DNA from 3 places in the Cupriavidus sp. 05T41 genome. Region 2 is predicted to be linked to each of the others. Evidence: predicted binding sites of a transcription regulator. Region 2 holds the regulator's gene; each other region holds the start of a gene.

Region 1 (2,265 bases), on a different contig from region 2:
GCTGGGTCAGCGAGCCTTCGCGGCCCACGCAGAGCCACATCACGCTCCACGCCGCGCCGATCGCGCCGAGGACGATGAAGTTGGCGCGCCAGCCCCACTGCAGCGACACCAGCGGAATCGCCAGGCCCGCCACCAGCAGGCCCACCGTGGCGCCCTGGTTCACCACCGCCACGGGCAGGTTGCGCTTGTGGTCGGGAAACCATTTGTAGAGCGCATGCACGGAGATCGGGAAGGCCGGACCCTCCGCCGCGCCCAGCAGCATGCGGCACACCAGGATGGTCATGGCCGAGCCGGCCAGCACCACGGGCACCTGCAGTACCGCCCATGCCACGCCCATCGCCAGCAGCAGCCAGCGCGTGGCAACGCGGTTGGAGAGAAAGCCCACCAGCACGGTGGACAGCGCGAACAGCCAGAAGAAGCTGCTGGCGACCAGTCCGAATTCCGCGGGCGACAGCTTCAGGTCCGCCATCATCGGCACGGCGACCATGCCCAGTACGATCTTGTCGAGGAAGTTGATCAGCGCGAGCCAGGTCAGCATCGAAGCCATGGCCCAGGCGCGACGCGGCTGGTAGGACGAGGGAAGGTTCATGGGTATGCGCGGTGGGTGGCAGGGAAGAGGCGGGTGGGAATCGGGTGGGAAGCGGGGCGCGGCGCGTTCAATCCAGGTGCCGCACGATCAGATCGCGCAGCCGTCCGGGCTGCTCCGGCATGGCCAGGTGGCCGCCGCCGGTCTCCGCGCAGCGCGCCTGATCGCCGGCGCGGCGACAGTGGCCATGACCGCTTTGTCTTGCAGGCGCTCTCATTGGCATTCTCCTGTCGCGGGTCGTGACCCGACGGCGTGGGCGGGCAGGGTGGCTAGCGGGCCGCGGCCTCAGCCGCCTTGCGCAGCGTGAAATCCCGCCGGCGCGGCGTGGCTGGCTGCCAGCGGTACGCCGCGGACCGGTCCCGCTTCGGTGCAAAGGAAAAACTGCAGGGATGAAAGGGGATGTCGCTGCCACGGCCGGGACAGGTGTTGTCGCGCCACGTGCCGACGACCGTGCCGGCCAAGCCCGCCCCGCTGACCACGATACGGTCGGCGCCGGGCACGCCCGTGCGGGCGCCGGTGCCGTCCAGCTGCTGCCGTGCGGCTTTCAAATTGGCTGTCTCCGGTTGCTGCTTTTTCTATGTGCCGCCGCAGCGATGGGGAACCATAGAGCCGTTTCCGGATTCGGGCAAGTCACGGCGCAGCATGTCGCGCGCGAAGGCAGGCGACCGGCGCGCTGCAGTATGGTGCCGCCGCGCACCAGCGCCGCCGGTGCCGGTGTGCAGGTGTGCCCCAATCTGAAGTGGGCTTTGCGCGCCGCACATGCTTGGTGCGCGCGGGCGGCGCACTGTCGTGGTGCGCAAGGGCCGGCCGTTGTCGCCGGAGGCGCCCGGGCCCGTGCTGGAGGGCCCGGGCACGCGCTTCACGCCATGGCACGCTAGTTGCAGAAGCATTCCCGGGGTGCGTTGTTCCTTATCAAACACGACAATCTGGGAGCTGTAATGAAACGACGTGACATGCTGAAGCTGTCGGCGGTAGCCGCCGCGGCGCTTTTCGCAACCGCTGGCGTCAGCCCGCTGGCAATGGCGCAGTCCAAGGAGCCGATCAAGATCGGCATCCTGCATTCGCTGTCCGGCACCATGGCCATTTCCGAAACGTCCCTCAAGGACGTGGCGCTGATGACCATCGACGAGATCAACAAGAGCGGCGGGGTCCTCGGCCGCAAGCTCGAACCGGTGGTGGTGGACCCGGCCTCCAACTGGCCGCTGTTCGCCGAGAAGGCCCGCCAGCTGATCACCAAGGACAAGGTCGCCGTCACGTTCGGCTGCTGGACTTCGGTATCGCGCAAGTCGGTGCTGCCGGTCTACGAGGAACTGAATTCGTTGCTGTTCTACCCGGTGCAGTATGAAGGCGAGGAGATGTCCAAGAACGTCTTCTATACCGGCGCGGCACCCAACCAGCAGGCCATCCCCGCGGTGGAATACCTGATGAGCAAGGAAGGCGGCGGCGCCAAGCGCTTCTTCCTGCTGGGCACCGACTACGTCTACCCGCGCACCACCAACAAGATCCTGCGCGCCTTCCTCAAGAGCAAGGGCGTGGCGGACAAGGATATCGAAGAAGTCTACACGCCGTTCGGCCACAGCGACTACCAGACCATCGTCGCCAACATCAAGAAGTTCTCGCAGGGCGGCAAGACCGCGGTGATCTCCACCATCAACGGCGACTCCAACGTGCCCTTCTAC
Region 2 (2,265 bases):
GCATCTGCGACCACGCGTATATCATCAGCGAAGGCACCGTGCTGGCGTCAGGCCAGCCCGAAGACATCATTGCCAACGAATCGGTGCGCAAGGTCTACCTGGGCGAGAACTTCCGCATGTAACGCGGGGCGCGGCCTACTGCCGCGCAGCCGGGATATTCGCGGCCAGGCGGCGTTCATGTCGCCTTTCATCCTGCAAACGATCACGGCGGCATCAGCGATAGCAATTTCCGTTCCAACGGCATGGAAGTTGCGCATAAAATAGGTCGCATGAAACCGTCGCTACAGCTCCGCCTCTCGCAGCATCTCGCGCTTACGCCGCAACTCCAGCAGTCGATCCGGCTGCTGCAACTGTCCACGCTCGAACTGCAGCAGGAAGTTGAGCAAGCGCTCACCGAGAACCCCCTGCTCGAACGCGAAAACGACTGGATCGAAAGCCCGCTGCGCGTGGGTGCCGATGGCTCCGTCAACCTGCAGAGCGCGCCCGCGCCTGCGCCCGCCGATGGCCAGGGCACCAGCGAGAACCGCCCCGACGGCGCCGCCGATGGCGACGACAACTACGCCGACAGCGGCGAGGATTACGGCAGCGACTGGAGCCTCGACGACTTTGCCCGCCGCCCGCAGGGCGACGAGGACGAAAAGACGCCGATGCAGCTGCGTGACGCCGAGCCGACGCTGCGCGAGCACCTGATGGAGCAACTCGCGCCGCTGAAGATTTCCATGCGCGACAAAGGGCTCGCGATCTTCCTGGTCGAGTCGCTGGACGACGACGGATACCTTAGCGCTTCGCTCGAGGAGATCTGCGCCGAACTGCCCGAGGAACTCGAGTTCGAGATCGACGAGGTACACGCCGTCCTGACCCTGCTGCAGAGCTTCGACCCGGCCGGCGTAGGTGCGCGCAACGCCGCCGAATGCCTGGCGCTGCAACTGCGCCGGCTCACCCATCCGCAGCGCGAACTGGCCCTGACCATCGTCACCAGCCACCTGGAGCTGCTCGCGGTGCGCGACTACACGCGCCTGAAGAAAGCGCTGCAGGTCGACGAGGCCGACCTCAAGGCCGCGCACGAACTGATCCGCTCGCTCGCCCCGTATCCCGGCCATGCCTATAGCCGCCCCGAGGCGGATTTCGTGGTGCCGGATGTTTTCGTGCGAAAAATGAGCGGCGGCTGGATCGCGCAACTCAATCCGGATGTGATGCCGCGGCTACGCATCAACGATATGTACGCGCAGATTTTGCGCGGTGCAAAAGGCGATTCAGGGGCTGCCGGACTGCAGCAAAAATTGCAGGAAGCACGCTGGTTGATCAAGAATATCCAGCAGCGCTTCGACACCATATTGCGCGTCGCACAAGCGATTGTCGAACGTCAAAAGAACTTCTTCACCCACGGGGAAATTGCGATGCGCCCCTTGGTTTTGCGGGAGATTGCCGATACACTGGGTCTACACGAGTCCACCATCTCTCGGGTGACAACCAATAAATACATGGCAACGCCGATGGGGACTTTCGAGCTGAAGTATTTCTTCGGCAGTCACGTATCCACAGAAACCGGCGGCGCGGCCTCTTCAACGGCAATTCGAGCGTTGATCAAGCAACTCATAGGAGCCGAAGATCCCAGGAATCCCCTGTCGGATAGCAGGATCGCCGAACTGCTCGGCGAGCAAGGCTTCGTGGTGGCGCGCCGTACCGTCGCCAAGTACCGCGAGGCGCTGAAAATCCCTGCCGTAAATCTCCGCAAGTCTTTGTAGCCGAGTTGCATCGCCTGCCTGATGCAACTCTTTCAGAAGGAGAAACGCTATGAACTTCAAGATCAGTGGACACCACTTGGACATCACGCCCCCGCTGCGTGAGTACGTGGAAACGAAACTGGAGCGTATCGTCAGGCATTTCGATCAAGTCATTGGCGTAAGTGTGCTGCTATCTGTCGACAATACAAAAGAAAAGGACCGGCGGCAGTACGCGGAAATCAATCTACATCTCAAGGGCAAGGACATCTTTGTCGAAGCGCATCACGAAGACCTGTATGCCGCTATCGACGCGCTAGTCGACAAGCTCGACCGGCAGGTGATTCGCCACAAGGATCGCGTGCAAAGCCACGACCGCGAAGCGGTCAAGTATCAATTGGCCGCAGCGCAGATGCAGCAATGACCGTGCCTGGCGGCCCACCTAGGGGGCCGTCGGTGTCAGTCCCTTGAAACCAGAACAAGCCGCGCCCGATGCGCGGCTTTTTTGCGCACATTTTTGTGGCGTTCTCCCGCATTTACGGCC
Region 3 (2,265 bases), on a different contig from region 2:
GCGGGCACCGGGCTGGCCCAGCCGCCGCCGTCGCTGGCGGGTTGGGTGAAGGCATCGGACGGGCCGCCCGGCACGCCCGCTTCAGGTGTCTGGTTCATTCGTTCAGTCCTCTACCCTTTGCCAGTGCAAGTTCTTCCGCATCCGGCGGGGTATAGCTCGTGAAGTAGCCAGCCGCTACCTTGGCGTCGATTTCCACGCGGGCGTCGGCCGGAATCAGCGCATCGGGGATCGCCACCTGCTCGACCACCTCGATACCCTGGGCGGTCAGCGCCCCGTGCTTCATATTGCTCATCGAGGCCCAGCGGTCGATGCGCTTGATGCCGAGCCAGTGGAAAACGTCGGGCATGAGTTCCTGGAAACGCATGTCCTGCACGCCGGCCACGCATTCCGTGCGCGCKAAATAGGTCTCGGCGCGGTCGCCGCCGACCTGGCGCTTGCGAGCGTTGTAGACCAGGAACTTGGTGACTTCGCCCAGCKCGCGGCCTTCCTTGCGGTTGTAGACCACCAGGCCCACTCCGCCCTGTTGCGCCATCTCGATGCACACCTCGATGCCATGCGCCAGATAGGGCCGGCAAGTGCAGATATCGGAGCCGAACACGTCGGAGCCGTTGCATTCGTCGTGCACACGGCAGGCCACCTTGGTCTCGGGCTTGCCGAGCTGGCTGACATCGCCGAAGAAGTACAACGTCATGCCGCCGATGGGCGGCAGGAACACCTTGAGGTCCGCCCKCGTCACCAGTTCGGGGAACATGCCGCTGGTCTGCTCGAACAAGGCACGGCGCAGCGCGCTTTCCTTGATATCGAAGCGCCGCGCCAGGCCCGGCAGGTACCAGACCGGGTCGATCGCGGCCTTGGTCACGCGCACGTCGCCGTTGGCGTGGAGGATCCGGCCGTCCGGCACCAGGCGCCCTGCCGCGATGGCGCCCGCCAGTTCGGGCATATTGATATGGGCGCGGGTAACGGCAATCGAGGGCCGGATATCGATGCCCGCCGCGATCCGGTCTGCAAAGGCGGTGGAGACCAGGTGGCCCCAGGGATCCATGGAAACGATCTTGTCCGGGTCGGCCCACTGTGGATGCGGGCCGATGGGTTCGGCCGGCGCGGTATCGGTCAGGTCAGCCCGGTGATCGCGCTGCAGCCGGCCCGAGGCGACCGCCAGTGCGCGATACACCGCATAGGCGCCCGAGTGGGTGCCGATCACGTTGCGCTGGTCGGGATTGGTCAGGCTGGCGATCACGGGACCGCGCTCCGCGGCGCTGGCGGCCCCCCAGTGAATGGGCTCCGCCGGCTTGTCGCGGCGTGCGTGCGAGGTCAGGACGATATGATCGGACATGGCAGCCTCGGAACAGGAATCCTGACCAAACGGTCAGGTTTACAGTTTCATAGTAGGCAACCTTCATGCCATATCCCAATGCTMGTTTTTACCCTGTGTTGCGCGGCCAACAATGCCGCACCTTGACCAGGCGCACCGCAGCCGTGCGGTGGCATGCCCGCACGCTGCCGGATCGCGGTGCACAGGCACCAAGTGAAAGCGGCGCCAGGCTGTTCAGGCCTGGCGCCGCAGTTGGCATGCGTCTGCTTGCGATGCGCCGGAAAACCGGCGGGCCGCTCAGGTCGACTGCTGCCGCCCGGCAGGCTGGCGCCGCGGCGCTTCGGCGCGGGCCGGCCACACCGCCTGGCGCAGGGCCCGCAGCGGCGTCCCGCTCTCCACATAACGGTAGAACAGCGCGCCGGCCGCGTTGCTCAGCACCCACGCGGCAACCATGCCAAGTGCATTGAGCACGGGCTGGTGCGGCGCAAGATGGGATACCACGGCGTTGACTACCAGGCACACCGGGAAGTGCACCAGGAAAACCGAGTAGGAAATGCGGCCGAAGAACGCCAGCACATTGGCGCGCGGCCAGTGCTCCAGCCAGCCGCCACGACGCGCCATGCCCAGCAGCAAGGCCACCGCAAGGGCCACTGCGATACGCAGGCGGAAGTCCACGATCAGCGCGGCCAGCACCGCCGCGCCCAGCACCATCAGCGCCACCGGCGAACGCTCCGGCTCGGACGCCCAGAACGCCAGCGTACCCATGCCATAGGCGCCGAAGAAATAGATCGCCCACACATCCCACGCGGCATCACGGTTGAACCAGAACAGCGACGCCAGCGCCAGCCCCGCCACCAGTGGCATGCCGAACACGGCGCCCTCCACGTCGAACCACCTTGCGCACCGGCGCGCCAGCCACAGCGCCGCGATCAGCAAGGCAAACAGCTGCAGGT

What was found. Region 2 encodes sigma-54, which starts transcription at its own class of promoters, with help from an activator protein. Its sites were predicted from a motif close to TGGCANGNAANCTGCTTT; they were not measured.
Region 1: urtA (urea ABC transporter substrate-binding protein) is a predicted target of sigma-54. The motif match lies at 1,454-1,471, and genes of this name have one in related genera.
Region 3: AC1DKV_RS07525 (GTP cyclohydrolase II) is a predicted target of sigma-54. The motif match lies at 1,387-1,404, and genes of this name have one in related genera.

Annotation. Positions count from the first base shown of each region.
Region 1 covers NZ_JBFTLQ010000027.1:18,934-21,198, reverse strand. The annotation lists gene AC1DKV_RS17505 (MFS transporter) at 1-589, opposite strand, end outside; gene AC1DKV_RS17500 (hypothetical protein) at 657-803, opposite strand; gene AC1DKV_RS17495 (hypothetical protein) at 856-1,134, opposite strand; gene urtA (urea ABC transporter substrate-binding protein) at 1,525-2,265, shown strand, end outside.
Region 2 covers NZ_JBFTLQ010000010.1:129,441-131,705, forward strand. The annotation lists gene lptB (LPS export ABC transporter ATP-binding protein) at 1-122, shown strand, start outside; gene AC1DKV_RS08535 (RNA polymerase factor sigma-54) at 270-1,745, shown strand; gene hpf (ribosome hibernation-promoting factor, HPF/YfiA family) at 1,795-2,145, shown strand.
Region 3 covers NZ_JBFTLQ010000009.1:33,460-35,724, forward strand. The annotation lists gene AC1DKV_RS07520 (URC4/urg3 family protein) at 1-98, opposite strand, end outside; gene AC1DKV_RS07525 (GTP cyclohydrolase II) at 95-1,333, opposite strand; gene AC1DKV_RS07530 (acyltransferase family protein) at 1,610-2,265, opposite strand, start outside.